3 regions of the Bradyrhizobium sp. 31Argb genome follow, and region 3 is predicted to be linked to each of the others. Evidence: predicted binding sites of a transcription regulator. Region 3 holds the regulator's gene; each other region holds the start of a gene.
The links. Region 3 encodes PhoB, which activates phosphate uptake and scavenging genes when phosphate is short. Its sites were predicted from a motif close to TGTCATNNANCTGTCAT; they were not measured.

Region 1 (7,051 bases), on a different contig from region 3:
GGCCGTTCTCCGGCTCGCGCAAAGTTTTGTGATCGGGCAGCGCCATCGCTCTGAGCCGGGCCGAAATTTCGGCGGCGTCCGACTGTGCGAGCACCGCCATTCCCGCTCTGCGCTGCGCCCGCCTGCTGTCTTGCTCGGTTTTCGTCATGTCGCGGAACCTTGCCTGACTGAAGTTGTCTATGATAATAGACAACTTGATAAGCAAACGCCATGACTGTTTCATGACAGAGCCATGATTTTCGACAGGACTGGGTTTCCGATATGAGCCTGCAGGACACCACCTCATCGGGCGTCGCGCTGTGGCGACTGGTCGCCGACGGCATCGAGCGCGGCATCGCCGAAGGCCGCTTTGCCGCCGGCGAGAAGCTGCCGGGCGAAATGGAGATCGCGGAGACCTACCGCGTGAACCGGCACACGGTGCGGCGCGCCCTGGCGGCGCTCGCCGAGCGCGGATTGGTGCGCGCCGAGCGCGGCAGCGGCACTTATGTCGAGGTGCAGAAAATCGCCTATCCGCTGCGCTCGCGCACGCGGTTCTCGGAGATCGTCGGCGCCGGCGGCCGTGAGCCGCGCGGGCAATTGATCGATGCGTCGGAAGACGTGGCGAGCCGGGACCTGGCGCGGGAACTCGGACTGAAGGTCGGCGCGCCATTAGTCCGGATCGAGTCGCTGCGGTTCGCCGACCGCGCACCGATCTGCATCTCCACCTCCTGGCTTTCAGCCGAGCGCTTTCCGGGCGCGGGAGAGGTGTTCGCCAGCGTCCGCTCGATGACGAAGCTGCTCGAACATTTTGGCATCCGCGACTATCGCCGCGCCTCGACGCGGATCACCGCCGGCATCGTCGACGCCACCGACGCGGCGCGGCTCGACCTCGCGCTCGGCCGCCCGATCCTGGTGGTCGACTCGACCGACGTCGATCCGGACGACAAGCCGCTGGTGACAAAGCGCTCGCGCTTCGCCGCCGAGCGCGTGGAGTTTTTGGTGGAGAACGGGTGAGATTTTGTAGGGTGGGCAAAGCGAAGCGTGCCCACCATTCCGAGCGGAGTGCTTGATGGTGGGCACGCTTCGCTTTGCCCACCCTACGGAACCGCGGTTAGGCTCACGCCACCGCGCGCTGGCCGATGATGGCGAAGCGGAGTTTTGTCGATATCCAGTCGATCACGGCGACCGCGACCAGGATCATCAAGATCAGGAACGAGACCTTCTGCCATTCCAGGACGCGGATCTGCTCGGCGAGCTGCAGCCCGATGCCGCCGGCGCCGACGATGCCGATGATGGTGGCCGAACGCGTGTTCGACTCGATGTAATAGAGCACCTGCCCCGCGATCACGGGCAGCACCTGCGGGATCAGGCCGAAGCGGATCTCGTGCAGCGCGCTGCCGCCGGAAGCTCTGATACCCTCGACCTGCTTCTTGTCGGCCTCCTCAATGGCCTCAGAGAACAATTTGCCGAAGGCGCCGAAGTCCGACACCGCGATGGCGAGCACGCCGGCAAACGGGCCGAGGCCGACGACATTAATCCACACCAAGGCCCAGATGAGCTGGTCGACGCCGCGGATCGAATCCAGGAAGCGCCGCACCGGAAAACGGAAGATGGCTGACGGCACGATGTTGCGCGCGGCGAGCAGGCTGACCGGCAGCGCCAGGAACGCGGCGATCGTGGTGCCGAGCAGCGCGATCGACAGCGTCTCGCCGAGCGCGGAGAGATAGGTCGGCGGCGATGAGCCGGGATCGGGCGGGATCATCATCAACGTGATCCAGCTGAGCTCGCGCAGGCCGCTCACCAGCTTGGTCGGCGAGAAGTCGAGATCGAACAGTCCGAAGACGAAGACCGCGAACGCCGCCAGCAGCATCAAGGGCGTGGCGAGGCGCGCCGAGGCCGGGCGCTCGAAAACATCTGGATATTTCGTCCGCAGCGCCAGCGAATCCGGCTTCGGCAATTGGCTCATGCCCGCGCCTCCTTGCCGAACAGTTTTGCGCGCAGCCAGCCGGTGGTGATGTCGATCACGAACACGGTGACGATGATGGTGACCAGGATGGCGCTGACGTCGGAATAGTAGAATTTGCGGATCGCGACCACGAGCTCCTGCCCGATGCCGCCGGCGCCGACAAAGCCCATCACCGACGCCTGGCGCACATTGATCTCGAAGCGCAACAGCGCATAGCTGGCATAGCCCGCTGAAACCTGAGGCAGCACCGCAAAGCGCATGCAGGAGAGCCAGCTCGCGCCGGTCGAGCGGATGCCTTCCACCGGCTTCATGTCGGCATTCTCGACGATCTCGGAGAACAATTTGCCGAGCGCGCCGGTCGAGTGCACGGCGATCGCCAGCACGCCCGCCATCGGCCCGAGGCCGAACGCGATCACGAACACCAACGCGAACACGATGCCGGGCACGGTGCGGGCGAATTCGAGCAGGCGGCGGACGACGAAGCGCAGCCACGGCCCGGGCGAGGTATTCTGCGCGGCGAAGAAGTTCAGCGCGAACGCAAAGACGGCGCCGGTCAGCGTGCCGACATAGCTGATCAAAATGGTCTCGGCGAGCAGCTTCAGCCATTGCTTCCAGCCCCAGAACCATTCGCCGAAATCGGTCCAGACCCGCTGGCCGTTATCGAGCGTGAGGATGCGGTCGAAATAGGAGACGAAGTTGCCGAAATAGGTGAAAAGCGTGCGCAGGTTCACTTCGGCGCCGATGCCAGCGACGACGAGCGCCGCGATAAACACCGCCGCCGCCAGCATCATCTTCAGCCGCTTGCGCGCGACCGCCTTGCGATAGGCCTCGTTCAGCGCCGCGAGCTGCTGAGCGGGAAGGATGGATACGGCGGTGGTCATCGGATCTGCTGCTTGCCCTCAATGGAAACAGGCCGGGTCGCAATCGACCCGGCCTGCGTAGTTCGTGTCAACCGATCAGGACGCCTTCTTCTTGCGCAGGGTGTCGACGAACTTGATCAGCTCGATCGTGCCGTCCCAATCCTTGGTGGTCGCGGGGTGGAAGCCCTTCTTCTGGCCGTCCGAGAGCTTGTCGAACATCACCTTGTCCTTGGCCGGCGCCTCGAAGAAGGCCTTTGCGATCGCGGCCTTCAGATCGTCGGGAAGATCGGTGTTATAGGCATAGGGTCCGTTGATGATCTCGGCCGACTTGTTGATGATGCGGAAATCTTCCTTCTTCATCGGCGAGCCGTCGGCATTCTTCAGCATGCCCTTGTGCAGCATCTGGGCGAGCGTGGAGTCGTCGTCGCTGGTCCACTGGTTGGCGGCGACGTCGACGGTGCCTTGCGAAAGCGCGAGGACCGCGTTCTCGTGGCTGCCGGTGAAGACGACCTTGCTGAAATAGGCTTCGGCGTCCGGAATGCCCTTCTTGTTCAGCTCGAAGCGCGGCACGTTGTTGCCCGAGGTTGAGTTCGGATCGACGAGGCCGAGGTTCTTGCCCTTCACGTCCTCGACGGTCTTGTACGGGCTGGTCGCCTTGACGAAGAACACCGAGTAGTAGCCGGTCGAGCCGTCGGCATTGATGTCGTTTGCGAAGGCGTCGGTCTTGACGCCGGTCAGCCGCGCGCGGGCAAAGGAGGCCGAACCGTAGCTGGCGATCTGGATGTTGCCGGAGCGCTGGCCCTCGATCACCGCAGCATAATCGTTGGCGATGCGCAGCGTGACCTTCACGCCGAGTTCCTTGGAGAGATAGTTGACGAACGGCGTCCAGCGCTCGGTGACGCCGGACGCGTTTTCAGCCGGCACGACCGCGAAGGTCAGCTCCGGATATTTGGCCTTCCAGTCTTGCGCCGACGCGGACGCGGTGAGCGCGAGCGCGGCAGCGCCGGCGAGAACGATGCGACGAGTGATCATGTTTACCCCTGCTGTTATGGTAGCGCTTGGAACATGATCTTTTCGGATCATGCTCTAGAGGCCGACTGCACCTGCAGCGGCTTTCCCTGGATCAAGGTTGCGACGTTCAGGCCGCGGCTGCGGTGCCGAGCGCCGGAGCTGTTGCGGCATCGGGCGCAGGCATTGGCGCCCCGCCGATGACATCATTGGCCTCGAGATCGTAGAGCTCGCGGGCGACGTGATCGGTCAGCATCGACGGCTGACCATCGAACACCACGCGGCCTGCCGCCATGCCGATCAGGCGGTCGCAATAGCTGCGCGCCAGATCGAGCGAATGCAGGTTGCAGAGCACGGTGATGCCGAAATGCTTGTTGATGCGCAGCAGCGCGTCCATCACGATCTTGGTATTGCGCGGATCGAGCGAGGCGATCGGCTCGTCTGCGAGGATGATATCGGGCTCCTGCACCAGCGCGCGGGCGATCGCGACGCGCTGTTGCTGGCCGCCGGAGAGCTGGTCGGCGCGCTGAGCGGCGAACTGCGCGATGTCGAACTGCTCGAGCGCCGACATCGCGAGCGCCCTGTCTTGCTCGGGCCAAAGCTGGGTCAGCGAGCGCCAGGCCGGGATTTCGGCAAGGCGGCCCATCAGCACATTGGTCAGCACGTCGAGCCGGCCGACCAGATTGAACTGCTGAAAGATCATCGCCGAACGCGCGCGCCACTGCCGCAGCGCCTTGCCGCGCAGTGCGGTGACGTCGACACCTTCGAACAGGATGCGGCCTTCGGTCGGATCGGCGAGACGGTTGACCATCCGCAACAATGTCGACTTGCCAGCGCCCGAGCGGCCGATCACGCCGACGAAACTACCGGGCTGAACCGAGAACGAAGCATTGTCCACCGCGGCTTTTGTGCCGAAACGGCACGTCAAACCTTCCACCACCAGCATGCAGTGCTCCGAACCCGTCACGTCGCGTAACGGCTAACGCCGCTGAATTACAGTTGTGTGACAAACGCGCTGCAGTGCGGCGATCCTCCACACCGTCGGCAATGTCACCCATCTGTCACGCTAATGTTATGAAGCGCATCGAAGACGTGCCCTCCCCGCAACCGTTCGAGAGGCGAAGATGGCCGGCAAGATGCTTTCCGTTGTACCGACCATTGATCCCACCGCATCGGTGCGGGACAGCCAGCTTGGCGCCTATACCGAGGTCGGAGCGCGAACCATCCTGCTCGGAGTCACGATGAGCGACTATTCGTATGTCGTGAACGACGCGCAGCTCACTTACACCACGATTGGTAAATTCTGCTCGATCGCGGCGATGACACGGATCAATCCCGGCAATCATCCGATGCATCGTGCGTCGCAGGCGCATTTCACCTATCGCGCCAGCGCATACTTCCCGGGCGAACATGACGAGGCCGAATTCTTCGAATGGCGCCGAGAGCACCGCGTGCATATCGGCCATGACGTCTGGATCGGACATGGCGCGATCATCCTGCCCGGACGCTCGATCGGAACCGGCGCGGTGGTCGCGGCTGGCGCGATCGTGACCAAGGATGTTCCCGCCTATACCATCGTCGCCGGCAATCCGGCGCGGCCGCTCCACAAGCGCTTTCCCGACGACATCACCAGCCGCCTTGCGGCGCTCGCCTGGTGGGACTGGGATCACGAAATGTTGCGCCAAGCGCTGCCGGATTTCCGCAAGCTGGTTGTCGAGGACTTCCTCGCAAAGTATGAAGCGTTGAACACGCCAACAGCCCGCCGGAGTGCCATCTCGTGACCGACATTATTATCGAACGCGGCAAGGCGCTCGTTGACGGCGAACTTGTCGAAACGCGGCTGCGGACCGCGGGCCTGGACATCGCAGCCCTCGGCGGAGATGGAGACGGTCGCGATGCGCTCGGCATCGACGCGCGTGATCTCTTGGTGCTGCCCGGCATCGTCGACCTGCATGGCGACGCTTTCGAGCGGCAGATGATGCCGCGCGCCGGCGTCGATTTCCCGATCGACGTGGCGCTCGCCGACAGCGACCGGCAGGCGATCTCAAACGGAATCACGACGGTGTTCCACGCCACGACCTGGTCGTGGGAGCCGGGTCTGCGCAGCGCCGACAATGCGCGCAGACTGCTGGAGGCGATCGAGCAGATGCGCCCGCACCTTGCAGCCGACACGCGCTTCCATCTGCGCCACGAGACCTACAATCTCGACGCCGAAGCAGAGATCATCGGCTGGCTCGCGGAGGGCCGCGTCGACCTGTTCGCGTTCAACGACCACATGGATGGGACGATCGGGGACCTGGCAAGGCCGCGGAAGCGCAACCGGATGGTGGAGCGCACCGGACTTTCGGCCGAGGACTTCGACCAGTTGGTCACACGCGTGGTGTCGCGCGCGCACGAGGTGCCGGCCTCAGTCTCCCGCCTCGCGGGCGCGGCGCGTTCGGCCAATGTCCGCATGCTCTCGCATGACGACAACAGCCCCGAGATGCGCAAAGGCTTTCGCGACCAGGGCGTCGGCATCGCCGAATTCCCTGTCAACGAAGAGACCGCGCGCGAGGCGGCGGCCGCCGGCGATCACATCGTGTACGGCGCGCCGAATGTCGTGCGCGGCGGCAGCCATACCGGCTGGACCAAAGCGTCCGACATGATCGCCAAGGGTCTCTGCTCGGTACTGGCCTCGGACTATTACTATCCGGCGCAATTGCTGGCGGCCTTCCGCCTTGCCGCGGATGGCATTCTGCCGCTGGAAAAGGCGTGGGACCTGATCTCGGCAGCGCCGGCGCGCGCCGCCGGGCTCGACGACCGCGGCGTGCTCGCCGAAGGTCGCCGCGCCGACATGATCATCGTCGACGACAAGGTTCCGCTGCGGCCTCGCATTGTCGCGGTGATATCAGCGGGACGTCTCGTGCATCTGGCCGACGCCAGCCGGCTCACCTATTCAACAGCACCGCGCAAAGCGGTTGCTGCCGCTTGACGCTCCCAGGTCTTACGACGATGGCCAACTTTCCGCGTTACGCCCTCTACTATGCGCCGGCACCAGCCAGTGCGCTCGATCGTTTCGGCGCCAAGATGCTCGGCTACGATGCCTATCATGGCAGCGACCTGCCTTTTCCCGAGGGCTTGCCGCCGGACTGGCGCGAGGTCACGCAGGACCCTCGCAAATACGGCTTTCATGCCACGCTGAAAGCGCCGATTGCGCTGGCGGAAGGAAAGACCGAAGCCGATTTGATTGGCGCATGCG
Region 2 (7,051 bases), on a different contig from region 3:
GGAACGGCTTCTACTATTTCGTCGGCCGCGCCGACGACATGTTCGTCTGCTCGGGCGAGAACGTCTATCCGGGCGAGGTCGAGAAGCTGCTCGAACGTCATCCGCAGGTGCAGCAGGCGGCGGTGGTGCCGCTGCCGGACGAGGAGCGCAGCCAGGTCCCGGTCGCCTTCATCGTCACCCGCGCCGACGCCAAGCCGACCGCGGACGATATCCGCAAATTCACGATCGCGAATGGACCGGCCTATCAGCATCCGCGCCGCATCGAGTTCGTCAATGAGCTGCCCTGGGCTGGCACCAACAAGATCGACCGCAAATCGCTGATTGATCGCGCCCGCCAGCTCGAGGCGGCGAAAGGCTGGTCGGCGTGAGCACGCTGGCAGGCAAGATTGCATTGGTCACCGGCGCCAGCCGCGGCATCGGGCAGGCGATCGCACTCAGGCTTGCAGAAGACGGTGCGATCGTTGCGGTTCATTATCACTCTGCCGAGGGTGCCGCGCGCGCTGTTGTCGACGCGATCGTCGCTGCCGGTGGGGCTGCGTTTGCACTGCAGGCCGATCTATCGGCGCGTGGCGGTGCCGTGGCGCTTGCCGCAAAGTTCACCGCGGAACTAACCGAGCGATACGGCAACACAGCGTTCGATATCCTCGTCAACAATGCCGGTGTCGGCAAGCGTGCGACGATCGAGGAGATTACGGAAGAAGATTTTGAGCTTCTGTTGCAGACCAATCTCAAATCGCCGTTCTTTCTTATCAAGGCTCTGTTGCCCCATCTCCGCGACGGTGGCCGCATCATCAACATTTCGTCGATGGGAACGCGCGCCGCTTACCCCGCCATGGCGGCCTATGCGCCGACAAAAGCGGGCCTGGAGGCGTTCAGTCGGCTGCTCGCCGTTCATCTTGGCGGGCGACAAATCACGGTGAACTCCGTGATGCCAGGCGCCACTGCGACCGACATGAACGCCAACGCGCGCGACCCCGTCGCCAGCCGCGCGGTTGCCAATTCGATTGCGCTTGGACGTGTCGGCCAGCCCGCCGATATCGCCAAGGTCGTCGCGTTCCTGGCGTCCGACGATGGCGGCTGGGTCACGGGCCAACAGATCGACGCCAGCGGCGGCCAGCGGCTGTAAGCCGCACTGCCGCCGGAACAGGCAAGGATTGGCCGCTTTAGCTGTCCGATGCCTCGCCTGGCGGGCTTTTCATCAGCAGATTTCCCATGAGGGCGCCTGGCTCGCGGCGGGGACGCTACACGCTGCCGCGAGATTGTACAGCGTCTGATGAAAGTTCATGCTAGCCGCAGCGTGCATATGGCAATAACATTCTTCAAACAAGGTTCACGGCAACCAAAACATTCTTTTCCCTCCTGGATTCGGAGGTTTGCATGCTCGACGACTTCGACCGCAAGATCTTGGCAACGCTGCAGGTGAATAGCAGCCTCTCGATGCAGGACATTGCCGAGCGGGTCGGGTTGAGTTCGACGCCCTGCTGGCGGCGGATCCAGAAGCTTGAGAGCTCCGGCTACATCAAACGCCGGGTGGCGCTATTGGACGCGGAAAAGCTGAACCTTGGTGTCAGCGTCTTCATCGCCGTCAAGACCAACCAACACAATGCGGAGTGGGCGCAGAAATTCCGGAAAATCGTCACGAGTTTTCCGGAGGTCGTGGATTTCTATCGCTTGAGCGGCGACGTCGATTATTTGATCCGAGCTGTCGTATCTGACATTCGCGCCTATGATGATCTCTACCAACGATTGATCGCAAAGATCGACTTGCACGACGTTTCGTCGATGTTCACGATGGAGCAGATCAAGTCGACCACCGAATTGCCACTTGCGAGTCTCGCGTGAGCGACTGAGGCGGGCACCCATGTGCCTGGGCTGGATCGTCGACACGGATACCGAGATGGGACACGACGGGGACATGGAAACCGGCTTCTGCCGCGGCGAAGCCGGACACGTGAGGGCTTCGGTTGTCGTCAAACCGTAATATTACGTCACTAGCGTCCGCCGCGCGTTGGCTTGGGATGTGCGCTGACGCGCAATTTGGACCGTCGGCGGGCAGGTCGTAGCACTGGGAAGCTGGAGCGGCTGTCCTGATCTGCGTGGGCGGGGACAGTGGTGATGCTTCGATCGGCCCAAGCCGAACTCAAACCGGATCGCGCCAAGCGTGTTGTCGCTGCGTCGGCCAATAGGCGGCTGGCAGCTTGGGCATGCGCGTTGACCGTCGCGGGCATGGCTGCGGGTATCGACATGGCCGCGGCTCAGACAAGGCCAGCGAATGCGCCGATCGAATTCAATATCCCCTCGCAACCGCTCGCCGCCGCACTCAGTCGCTATGTCGATGCGACCGGACGCGACGCCCTCTACGACACGAGCCTTGCGGCCGGCCGCCTCTCCGGCGATGTCCTGGGCGTGTTTGCGCTGGACGAGGCGCTCCGAAAGCTCCTGTCGGGCACCGGTCTGGCTGCCGAGTTCGTCGCCGAGACGACTTTCGTGCTGTTGCCAGAACCGCTCGCCACTCAGCAGGCGGCGCAGCAAACACGATCGCCAGAACATCGGCGTTACTATGGACAGATTCAGGCGAGCATTGCGGATGCTCTTTGCCGATCGGGCGGCGCGCGTCCGGGCAGGTATCGCTTCGCCGCCGTGTTCTGGATCGCGCCAGACGGTGCCGTCCAGAGATCCCAACGTATCGGGTCCACCGGCACGCCGGATGCCGATGAGCGGATTGATGCGACCTTGCGCAGCGTGCGGTTCAACGAGCCGCCGCCGGCGGGCTTCCTGCAGCCGGTCTTGATCTTGATCGTGCCGCAAGGGCCCGGCGTGGTGCAGGGTTGCGGCAAGCCCGATCCCAACCTCCGATCGGCCGGGACCCGGCCATGACCGAGAACGCCTTGACGATCATCCGCCGCCTGTTTGTCGATCGCTATGACGACCTCAAGGCGCGTCTGACTCAACGCCTCGGCTCGGCCGATCTCGCCGGCGATGCCATGCAGGACACGTGGTTGCGCCTGTCGCGCGCGGAATCGATTGGCGCCGTTCAAAGTCCGCGCAGCTATCTCTTCCGAATCGCGTTGAACGTGGCAGAGGATCGCCGCCGGATGGAGCGGCGTCAACGCATATCGGCCATCGAGATCGAAAGCCTGCTTGAGCTGCCCGACGATGCGCCGACGGCTGAGCAAACCATGTTGGCGCGGTCTGACCTGGAGGCATTCGAGGCGATCGTCGACGAACTCCCCGAGCGGCGACGGGTGATCTTTCTGGCGGCGCGGGTGGGCAATGTTCCCCGCCAGGAAATCGCCGACCGGCTCGGAATCTCCCGGCAGCTCGTTGCGAAAGAACTCCGCTTGGCACTCGAACATTGTCTGGCGCGCTATAAGGAATTGAAGGGTTGAGCGTGCACTTCCGGTCGCCGAGAATCGTCTTAGAGGCAAGAATTCCTGCAATCGTCGCCGGCGTTCTCACGGAAGAAGCCGCGAAAGGTGCAGCATCGAGATGAGCAAGGCACATCCAGGTCTGGATCCGGTAGAGCGGGAAGCGGTCAACCGGCTGCAGAAGCTCACATCCGGAGACATGACGCCGAAAGACCTGGCGGCGCTGGAACTCTGGCGCGCGCGCAGTCCTCTCCATGAAGCCGCCTTTTTGGAGGCGAAGCGCCTATGGCGTACGGCCGGTGCCGCCGGCCATGCTCTGTCGGATCCGGATGAAAGCTTTGTAGCCAAGCTCGATGCGCTGGGACGGCGCCGCAGGATGAGCCGTCGCGCGGTGTTGAGCGGCGGCGTCGCGGCACTTGCCGCGGTATCGGTCTACGGCGTGCTCGACCCGCCGTTCGGACTTTGGCCGTCATTGTCCGAACTGAATTCGGATTACCGCACCGGCACCGGCGAGCAACGCCATGTCACATTCGCTGGCGACGTGGCGATCGGCCTGAACACGCAGACGAGCCTGGCCATCCGTCCCGCGGAAGGAATCGAAGATCGCATCGAGTTGCTCTCCGGCGAGGCGTCGTTTGCAATATCGACGCGCCTGGCGCGATCGCTCGTGGTCCTGGCGGCAGACGGCAGGACGACCACCGAATCCGGCCGGTTCGATGTTCGCTACACCGCAAGCGGCGAGCGGTCCCCGGTCAGCGTGACCTGTTTCGAGGGCGCGGTGCGGATTGAACGTGGAACCGACGTGGTGGCCCTGCGATCTGGCCAGCGCGTGCGCTATGATCTTGCGGGACTGAGCCAGATTGCTGCAGTCGATCCGCAGCTAGCCTCGGAGTGGCAGCGCGGCATCGTCGAATTCCGCGGTACGCCACTCATCGAAGCCGTGGAAGAAATCAATCGATATCGGCCCGGCCGCATCATTTTGATGAACGCGGCCTTGGGCCAGAAACAGCTCAGCGGTCGCTTTCGCATCGATCAGATGAATGAGGCGCTGTTGGGATTGGGGCGTGCGTTCGGCGCAAAACTGCAGCGATTGCCGGGTGGAATCGTGCTGCTGAGCTGATTCGGGCGAGGGCGGGTAAAAAATTTCTCAAAAAAATCTTCCGAAAGCGTAGTCAACGGCCACTCGGGATTCGGTCTCAGCGGTGAGACCTCTCTTGACCCCCGAGGCGGCGGCGACATCCGGCTGCAGCGTCAGGGGCGTACCGTTGTCTGAAGGAGCCGCCCGATGTCCGCCCGTCCGTCCTCGACCGCCACCGGTCCCACGCGCCGCCATGCCCGTCACGCGGCGCTGCTGACCGGCGTCAGTGTGATGGCGCTGTTCCTGGCGAATGCGGCGGTGATGGCGCGCCCACTGGGCGGACAGGCGCCGACACCATCGGCGGCGGCGATGGCAGCATCGCAGTCGGCGGCGCAGGAGGCCGCGGCAGTCGCCAAGCAAAGCCAGGATGCGCTGGCGCGGGCCACGCGCGCCATCCAGGCGATGCAGGCGGTGCAGGATGCGGCGCGCCTCGCAGCGCAGGCCTCGCAGCGCTCCGCGACGCTCCCGCAGGTCGCGGTACCGAACGGGCTGGCGCCGGGCGGCCTGCAAGCCGCGCCCGGATGGCAGGGCGCGAATGCGCCGACGCAGGCCGTCGATGCCAGCGGCCAGACCCAGGTCGGCATCCAGCAGACCAGGGCGCAGGCGATCCTCAATTGGAATTCGTTCAACGTCGGCGCGCGCACCACGCTCACTTTCGACCAGCAGGGCAATGCGAATTGGGTGGCGCTCAACCGCGTGGTCGGCAGCACGGCGCCGAGCCAGATCCTCGGCAACATCAAGGCCGACGGCTCGGTCTATGTGATCAACCAGAACGGCATCATCTTCGGCGGCGCGAGTCAGGTGAATGTCGGCAGCTTGATCGCTTCGACCGCCAACATCACCAACGACCAGTTCCTCACCAGTGGCATCTACGCACGGCAGCAGGGCGGCCAGTACGTGCCGAGCTTCACCGATGCCGGCGGCGCCGTGACGGTTGAGGCCGGCGCGCTGATCGTGACCAGGGCGCCGTCGTCGGCGAAGCAGGGCGGCGGCTTCGTCTTGTTGATGGGCACCGATGTCAGCAATGCCGGCTCGATCAGCGCGCCGCGCGGCCAGGTGCAGCTAGCGGCCGGCAACGACTTCCTGCTGCGGCCGGGCTACAGCACCGACTCCAACCAGGCCTCGACCACTCGCGGTAACGAGATTTCGCCGATCGTCCGTGATGCGTTCGCGGCCGTTGGCAATTCCGGCCTGATCTTCGCCCAGCAAGGCGATATCACGCTCGCGGGCCACAGCATCGGCCAGGACGGCGTGCTGGTTGCCACCACCTCGGTCAACACCCGCGGCACCATCCACCTCTTGAACGCTGCCTCCGATGCCGCCGGCAGCGTCACGCTCGGCAGCGGCAGTCTGACCGCCATCCTGCCCGAGCTCGGCAGCACCGAGACCGCGCTCGACAGCCAGCGCAACCAGTTGATTGCCGATTCCAACGCCTTCACCCACGTCCCGGCCGCCAACGCCCAGTTCAACAATCTCTCGCTGCTCGCCGATCGGCTCGACCAGGGCCGCGTCGAGATCGTCAGTGGCGGCAACGTGGTCTTCAAAGATGGCTCCATCACGCAGGCGCAAGGCGGGCAGGTCGCAGTCTCCGCCGGTCGCCGCGTTTTCGCCGAGGATGGCGCGGTGATCGATGTCTCGGGCGTGCGCGGCGTGCTGCTGCCGATGTCGGCCAACAACATCATGGTCAACGTGCAAGGCAATGAGCTGCGCGATTCACCCATCAATCGCGATCAGGACTATCTGAAGAACGCGGATGTCTGGATCGACGCGCGCAACCTGGTGCTGGTGCCGGCCGGCACCGGCGGCTATTCGACCGACCGCTATTATACGCCGGGCGGCTTGCTCGAGGTCTCGGGCTATCTCGCCAATACCGCCCACCGCATCGGGGAATGGACCGCGCTCGGCGGCACTATCACCCTGGCGGCGCCGGAGGTGGTCGCGCAGAAGGGGGCGGTGTTCGACGTCTCCGGCGGCTCGGTCAGCTATGAGGGTGGCTATATCAGGACCACCAACTTCCTGGGAGCCGACGGCCGAACCTACAATATCAACAATGCGCGCGCCGATATGCAGTTCATGGCGCTCGGCGGCGGCTATGTGCGCAAGCATTATATCCAGGGCGAAGCTTACGATCCGCTGACCGAGATCTGGGCGTCCCCGTTCGGCAAGGGCGCCGTCAATCTGCGTTGGGAGGATGGCTACACCGTCGGCCGCGACGCCGGCTCCCTCATTCTGTCGACGCCGACGTCGATCTTCGAAGCCACCATCCTCGCCGACATCGTCAAGGGTGAGCGCCAGACCACGGCGCGGCCGAGTGGCACCACCGATGGCTACAAGCTGCCGCAGGACGTCGCGCCGCTCCAAGGCAGGCTCGCGCTCGGCAGCTACTCGGGCATCGGCCTCACCGATGCATCCGCTGCGCGGGTCGTCTTTGGCCGTGTGCCTGGCATCACCGAGGCGCTGAACGACACATCGGCGTTGCCTGACAGCCGCATCGGCACCGCGTTGTTTGATGCGGATGCGATCAATGCCGCCAAGCTGGGCGGTC
Region 3 (7,051 bases):
ACGCCAGCACGTTGTTGTCGTCACCGGTCCAGGCCACGGTCTTGCCCTCGATCGAACCGCGACGCTCCTCGAACGTCATCAGGTCGGCCATCACCTGGCAGGGATGCGAGCGGCGCGTCAGCCCGTTGATCACGGGGACGGTCGCATGCGCGGCAAGCTCGAGCAGCGCATCGTGGTTGAGGATGCGGATCATGATCGCATCGACATAGCGCGACAGCACCCGCGCGGTATCGGCGATGGTCTCGCCACGGCCGAGCTGCATCTCGGCCCCGGTGAGCATGATCGATTCACCGCCAAGCTGGCGCATGCCGACATCGAACGACACCCGCGTGCGGGTCGAGGGGCGCTCGAAGATCATCGCCAGCGTCTTGCCTTCGAGCGGCTTCGTAGCCCTCTCATGCGCCTTCAGTCTCGCCTTCATGGCGGCGCCGGCGGCGAGCATGGCGCGCAGCTCGTTGAGCGACATTTCGTTGATGTCGAGGAAGTGACGGGGTGCCTTGCTCATCATCCCGCTGCCTTCTTCGACGGTCCACTTGAGAGCGCGGTGCAGGCGCGCTCGAGGCAACCGATGGCGTGCTCGATCTCGGCCTCGCCGACGATCAGCGGCGCGAGGAAGCGCACCACATTGTCGCCGGCGCCGACCGTGAGCAGCTTCTGCTCGCGTAGGGCGGTGACGAGGTCGCCGGAGGGCACCACGGCCTTGACGCCGATCAGAAGCCCCTCGCCGCGCACGTCCGCGAGAATGGACGGATAGCGGTCGACCACGGAGGCGAGCTTCTGCTTGAGCAGGAGCGACATCTTCTGCACGTGATCGAAGAAGCCGGGCTGCAGCATCACATCGAGCACGGCGCTGGCGGCCGCGACCGCGAGCGGGTTGCCGCCGAAGGTCGAGCCGTGCGAGCCCGGCGTCATGCCGGACGCGGCTTCCGCGGTCGCAAGGAAGGCGCCGATCGGAAAGCCGCCGCCGAGCGCCTTGGCCAGCGACATCACATCGGGAGTGACCCCGATGCGCTTGTAGGCGAAGAGATCGCCGGTGCGGCCCATGCCGGTCTGCACCTCATCGAAGGCGAGCAGGAGACCGTGCTCGTCGCAAAGCTGGCGCAGCGCCTTGAAGAAGGCCGGCGGCGCAGAGCGCACGCCGCCTTCGCCCTGCACCGGCTCGATCAGGATGCCTGCCGTCTGCGGACCAATCGCGCGTTTCACCGCTTCGATGTCGCCATGCGGCACCTGGTCGAAACCGTCCATCGGCGGGCCGAAGCCCTCGAGATATTTGGCGGCGCCGGTCGCGGCCAGCGTCGCGAGCGTGCGGCCATGGAAGGCGCCTTCGAAGGTGACGATGCGATAGCGCTCCGGATGCCCCTTCGAGAAGTGATAGTGACGCACGACCTTGATCACGCCTTCCATCGCTTCCGCGCCGGAATTGCAGAAGAACACGAAGTCCGCAAAACTCTGCTCGCACAGCCGCGCGGCAAGCTTCTCGCCGTCCGGGCTCTTGAACAGGTTCGACATGTGCCAGAGCTTCGTCGCCTGCTCCTGCAGCGCCTTCACCAGATGCGGATGGGCATGGCCGAGCGCGTTCACCGCGACGCCGGAGGTGAAGTCGAGATAACGCTCGCCTTTGGTCGAGATCAGCCAACAGCCTTCGCCGCGTTCGAAGCCGAGATCGGCCCTGGCAAAAACGGGAAGCAGATGCGACGTGGCGCTGTCGGTCATGGCGATCACTGAAGGGTTTTAGACAAGCCTTTCAGATGAGCCCTGGCGGCGTGCAGCGATGCAGACACGCGGCTGGAGCTCATCCAGCGAAAACAAAACGTGCCGCCTTTGCAGGGCGGCACGTAAAGGCATTCTATGCGCGCGGCGGGTGCTGTCAATCGCCACGAAGCCGCCAGGCTGCGCTGCAAAGTACCGGGTAATCCGCGGGTTTCCAGTGTAGTGGAAAAGCCCGATTGCAATCCCTAAATGTCGGAACATGTGGACGCATAGGCGCGGACTCTTGCGCCAGAGTCACGCCATATTGTAGCGTCTGGCCTGTCGGGTACGACATCTCGTGCGGCAGTTTTGATCCCTAGAGTCCTTTGTGTGCGGCGTACACGTTCGGGTGCGGTTTTCGTGCCCGGCGAGCCTTAAGGGATTCTGCCCGCAGGGATTTTTGAGATTAGGCATCGCAGCGCTGTCCCAGGATCGGCCGGCGCAACGCGAAGGGAAAGATGCGATGACGGTATTGACCTGGTCCGACGAACGCGTCGAGCAATTGAAGAAGCTCTGGGAAGCCGGGCTCTCGGCCAGCCAGATCGCAGCGGAACTCGGCAACGTGACGCGCAATGCAGTGATCGGCAAGGTGCACCGGCTCGGCCTCTCGGGTCGCGCCAAGAGTCCAGCCGCCACCGCACCGCGGCAGCGCAAGGCGCGTCCCGCACAGCCGATGATGCGCGTGGCGCGTCCGGTCTCCCGCGGCAACACCGCGCTCGCGCACGCCTTCGAGGTGGAGGTGGAAGCGGACCCTATCGCCTACGACAATGTGGTGCCGATGAGCCAGCGGCTGTCGCTGCTCGAATTGAACGAGGCCACCTGCCACTGGCCGGTCGGCGATCCCTCGAGCCCGGAATTCTTCTTCTGCGGCGGCAAGGCGCTTCCCGGCCTTCCCTATTGCGCGCACCACTCCCGCGTCGCCTACCAGCCGGCAGCGGACCGCCGCCGTCCGACGGTCAAGCCGTCACACGGCAAGTAAGCCGACGACAGATCGTAGCCCGGGTGAAGCGCAGCGTAACCCGGCAATGCTGTATCGGCAGGTCCAAATTTCCCCGGGTTACGCTTCGCTGCACCCGGGCTACGGATTGAGGTCGCCGAGTTACGACTGCTCGGCCTTCGCGAAGCGATCATCCAGCGCGTAGCCCGCGCCGCGGACGGTGCGGATCGGGTCCTGCTCGCGGCCGGGATTGAGCAATTTGCGCAGGCGGCCGATGTGGACGTCGACGGTGCGCTCGTCGATATAGATGTCGCGCCCCCAGACGCTGTCGAGCAACTGCTCGCGGCTGAACACGCGGCCGGGATGCTCCAGGAAGAACTCCAGCAGGCGATATTCGGTCGGGCCGAGATCGATCGGACGGCCCGAGCGCGCGACGCGACGCTTCTCGCGGTCGAGCTCGATGTCGCCATAGGTGAGCACGGTGGCGAGCCGCTCCGGACTTGCCCGACGCAACAGGCCCTTCACCCGCGCCAGCAGTTCAGGCACCGAGAACGGCTTGACGATGTAGTCGTCGGCGCCGGTCGCCAGTCCCCTCACGCGCTCGCTTTCCTCGCCGCGCGCGGTCAGCATGATGATCGGGAGCTGCTTGGTCTCCGGCCGCGCCCGTAGACGGCGGCACAGCTCGATGCCGGAGAGTCCCGGCAGCATCCAGTCGAGCACGACAAGGTCGGGAATGCGTTCCTTGAGCCTTGTGTCCGCATCATCTCCACGGGCGACCGTTTCGACATCATAGCCTTCTGCATCGAGATTGTAGCGCAACAGCGTCGTCAGCGCTTCTTCGTCTTCGACCACCAGAATGCGTGCGCTCATCGGCTTGGCTTCTCCTATAGCGGGATGACTCTCTGCCTGAATCGTCATCCCACTCTTCCTTTGATGTTTTGAGCAGGATCTTCTTCGGAAAACCGGCTTCGACTTTCCTGGATGTGCTCTAGTTGCCCGGAACGGTCGTGGCGAACGTCGTCATATCCCCCTTCGGCCGCTTGTCGGTCATCTGCTGACCCTCGATCATGTAGAACACCGTCTCCGCGATGTTGGTGGCGTGGTCGCCGATCCGCTCGATGTTCTTGGCGCAGAACATCAGGTGGATGCAGAACGAGATGTTGCGCGGATCTTCCATCATGTAGGTGAGGAGCTCGCGGAACAGCGAGGTGCAGATCGCGTCCACCTCCTCGTCGCTCTTCCAGACGTTCATCGCGGCCGGCAGATCGTGCGCGGCATAAGCGTCGAGCACGGACTTGACCTGCGACAGCACGAGGTCGGTCATGTGCTCCAAGCCGCGGATCAGCTTCAGCGGCTGGAAGTCGTTCTCCAGCGCGGCGACGCGCTTGCCCATGTTCTTGGCGAGGTCGCCGATCCGCTCGAGGTCGGTCGCCACCCGCATCGCGCCGACGATCTCGCGCAGGTCGACGGCCATCGGCTGGCGGCGGGCGATCGTCAGCACGGCGCGCTCTTCGATCACGCGCTGCAGGCTGTCGATCTCGATGTCGGAAGCGACGACACGCTTGCCGAGCGCAATGTCGCGGCGGATCAGCGCATCGACGGATTCGGTGATCATCCGTTCGACCAGCCCGCCCATCTCCGCGACCAGACGGGTCAGTTCCTGAAGATCGCTGTCGAACGCCTTGGCGGTATGTTCAGAAGCCATGATGTCCCTCCTCAACCGAACCGGCCGGTGATGTAGTCCTGGGTGCGACGATCGCTCGGCGAGGTGAAGATCTTGCTGGTGTCGTCAAACTCGATCAGTTCGCCCAGATACATGAACGCGGTCTTGTCGGAGACGCGCGCCGCCTGCTGCATGTTATGCGTGACGATCGCGATCGTGTAGTCCTCCGACAGCTCCTGGATCAGTTCCTCGACCTTGGCGGTCGAGATCGGATCGAGCGCCGAGCAGGGCTCGTCGAACAGGATCACTTCGGGCCGCACCGCAACCGTGCGGGCGATGCACAGACGCTGCTGCTGGCCGCCGGAGAGGCTCAGGCCGGAGGCGTTGAGCTTGTCCTTGACCTCGTTCCACAGCGCGCCGCCGCGCAGCGCTTTCTCGACTCGGCCGTCCATTTCGGATTTCGAGATCTTCTCGTAAAGGCGGATGCCGAAGGCGATGTTCTCATAGATCGTCATCGGGAACGGCGTCGGCTTCTGGAACACCATTCCGATCCGCGCCCGCAGCAGGTTGAGATCGAGCTTGGGGTCGAGAATGTTGGTCTGGTCCAGCATCAGTTGGCCGGTGGCGCGCTGGCCGGGATAGAGGTCGTACATCCGGTTGAAGATCCGCAGCAGCGTTGACTTGCCGCAACCGGAAGGACCGATGAAGGCGGTGACGCGGTTGGTGCCGAGCGCCAGGTTGATGTTCTTCAGCGCGTGGTGCTCGCCGTAATAGAAGTTGAGGCTGCGTGCCGTCACCTTCGGCGGCGCTTCCGGCAGCGATTTCTGGGGAATGGCCGCGCTCGGGCTGGTCGTCGATACGGTCATATCGGTCATTTTGCGCTCCTTTCGGCGCCGAGGATGCGCGCGCCGATGTTGAGCGCGAGCACGGTCAAGGTGATGAGCAGGGCCCCGCTCCAGGCGAGCTCTTTCCAATAGGCGTAGGGGCTCTGCACGAAGTTGTTGATGGTCACCGGCAGGTTCGCCATCGTCTTGGTCAGGTTCAGGCTGAAGAACTGATTGGACAGCGCGGTGAACAGCAGCGGCGCGGTCTCACCGGCGACGCGGGCGGTCGCCAGCAGCACGCCGGTGATCAGGCCGGAGCGCGCCGCACGATAGGCGATCCGCTTGATCACCAGCGAGCGCGGAAGGCCAAGCGCGGAGGCCGCCTCCCGCAGCGGGTTGGGGACGAGCAGCAGCATGTCCTCGGTGGTGCGCAGCACGACGGGGATGACGATCACCGCCAGCGCCAGACAGCCGGCCAGCGCGGAGAAGCCGCCCATCGGCACGACGACCGCGCCATAGATGAACAGGCCGATGATGATCGACGGCGCGCTCAAGAGGATGTCGTTGATGAAGCGGATCACCGAAGTGAGCCGGTCATGCTTGCCGTATTCGGCCAGATAGGTGCCGGCAAACAGGCCGAGCGGCGCGCCGATGCCGACACCGATCACGGTCATGATCACCGAGCCGACGATCGCGTTCAGGAGACCGCCATCGGTGGAGCCGGGCGGCGGCGTGTTCTTGGTGAAGACATCGAGGCTGAGGCCGGCGAGGCCGTTGTAGAACAGCGTGAACAGGATCAGCGCCAGCCAAGTCACCCCAAACGCGGCAGCGGCGATGCAAAGCCCGCGGATGATGATGTCGTTGCGACGGCGAGACCTGTAAATCGGATTCATGGCTCAGTTCCCCGCCTTCTTTTCCAGACGCATCAGCATCAGTCGCGCACAGGCGAGAACAATGAACGTCAGCACGAACAGCAACAGGCCGAGCAGGATCAGGCCCGATTGGTGCAATCCGTCACTCTCGGCGAATTCGCTGGCGATCGCCGCCGAGATCGTCGTGCCCGGCGCGAAGATCGAGGAGGAGATGCGGAACGAGTTGCCGATGATGAAGGTCACGGCCATGGTCTCGCCGAGTGCGCGGCCGAGGGCCAGCATGATGCCGCCGATCACGCCGACGCGGGTATAGGGAATCACGACGTTGCGGACGACTTCCCAGGTGGTGCAGCCGACCCCGTAGGCCGCCTCCTTCAGGACCGGCGGCACTGTCTTGAACACGTCGACCGAGATCGCCGTGATGAAGGGCAGCACCATGATCGCCAGGATCAGCGCGGCGTTGAACAGGCTGAGATAGGACGGCGGGCCGCCGAACACCGCGCCCAGCAGCGGCACGCCGTCGAACAGGCGGATCATGAACGGCTGGAAGGTGTTGGCGAGGAACGGGCCGAGCACGAAGAAGCCCCACATGCCGTAGATGATCGAGGGGATGCCGGCCAGGAGCTCAATCGCGATGCCGATCGGGCGGCGCAGCCATTGCGGGCAAAGCTCGGTGAGGAAGATCGCAATGCCGATGCCGACGGGAATGGCGATCAGCATCGCGATGATAGAGGTGATGAGCGTGCCATAGATCGGCCCGAGCGCACCGAGCACCGGCGGATCGGCCGACGGCGCCCAGCGTTGCGTCGACAGGAAGGCGAAGCCGTATTCCTTCATCGCCGGCCAGGCGCCGGCAATCAGCGAAAGAATGATGCCGCCGCCAAGGATCAGGAGCACCGAAATCGCGCAGGCCCGGGTGATCCAGTAGAAGGTGAGGTCACCGAGTTTGAAGGCGCTGAGGGCCTTGGCACGATCGTAAGGTCCGGAGGCTGCCATTACGTCGCTT

Region 1: phnC (phosphonate ABC transporter ATP-binding protein) is a predicted target of PhoB. The motif match lies at 4,806-4,822, and genes of this name have one in related genera.
Region 2: AAFX91_RS05440 (STN domain-containing protein) is a predicted target of PhoB. The motif match lies at 1,966-1,982, and genes of this name have one in related genera.

Annotation. Positions count from the first base shown of each region.
Region 1 is NZ_JBEGDB010000005.1:5,460-12,510, forward strand. Features, by position in the region: gene phnG (phosphonate C-P lyase system protein PhnG) at 1-148, opposite strand, end outside; gene phnF (phosphonate metabolism transcriptional regulator PhnF) at 262-993, shown strand; gene phnE (phosphonate ABC transporter, permease protein PhnE) at 1,097-1,945, opposite strand; gene phnE (phosphonate ABC transporter, permease protein PhnE) at 1,942-2,826, opposite strand; gene phnD (phosphonate ABC transporter substrate-binding protein) at 2,902-3,837, opposite strand; gene phnC (phosphonate ABC transporter ATP-binding protein) at 3,944-4,759, opposite strand; gene AAFX91_RS01710 (DapH/DapD/GlmU-related protein) at 4,938-5,594, shown strand; gene AAFX91_RS01715 (alpha-D-ribose 1-methylphosphonate 5-triphosphate diphosphatase) at 5,591-6,784, shown strand; gene AAFX91_RS01720 (DUF1045 domain-containing protein) at 6,805-7,051, shown strand, end outside.
Region 2 is NZ_JBEGDB010000017.1:8,171-15,221, forward strand. Features, by position in the region: gene AAFX91_RS05425 (class I adenylate-forming enzyme family protein) at 1-368, shown strand, start outside; gene AAFX91_RS05430 (SDR family oxidoreductase) at 365-1,126, shown strand; gene AAFX91_RS05435 (Lrp/AsnC family transcriptional regulator) at 1,378-1,842, shown strand; gene AAFX91_RS05440 (STN domain-containing protein) at 2,116-2,877, shown strand; gene AAFX91_RS05445 (RNA polymerase sigma factor) at 2,874-3,389, shown strand; gene AAFX91_RS05450 (FecR family protein) at 3,490-4,488, shown strand; gene AAFX91_RS05455 (filamentous hemagglutinin N-terminal domain-containing protein) at 4,654-7,051, shown strand, end outside.
Region 3 is NZ_JBEGDB010000201.1:432-7,482, forward strand. Features, by position in the region: gene argF (ornithine carbamoyltransferase) at 1-505, opposite strand, end outside; gene AAFX91_RS29420 (aspartate aminotransferase family protein) at 505-1,713, opposite strand; gene AAFX91_RS29425 (GcrA family cell cycle regulator) at 2,213-2,728, shown strand; gene phoB (phosphate regulon transcriptional regulator PhoB) at 2,849-3,556, opposite strand; gene phoU (phosphate signaling complex protein PhoU) at 3,675-4,391, opposite strand; gene pstB (phosphate ABC transporter ATP-binding protein PstB) at 4,403-5,215, opposite strand; gene pstA (phosphate ABC transporter permease PstA) at 5,221-6,066, opposite strand; gene pstC (phosphate ABC transporter permease subunit PstC) at 6,070-7,051, opposite strand, start outside.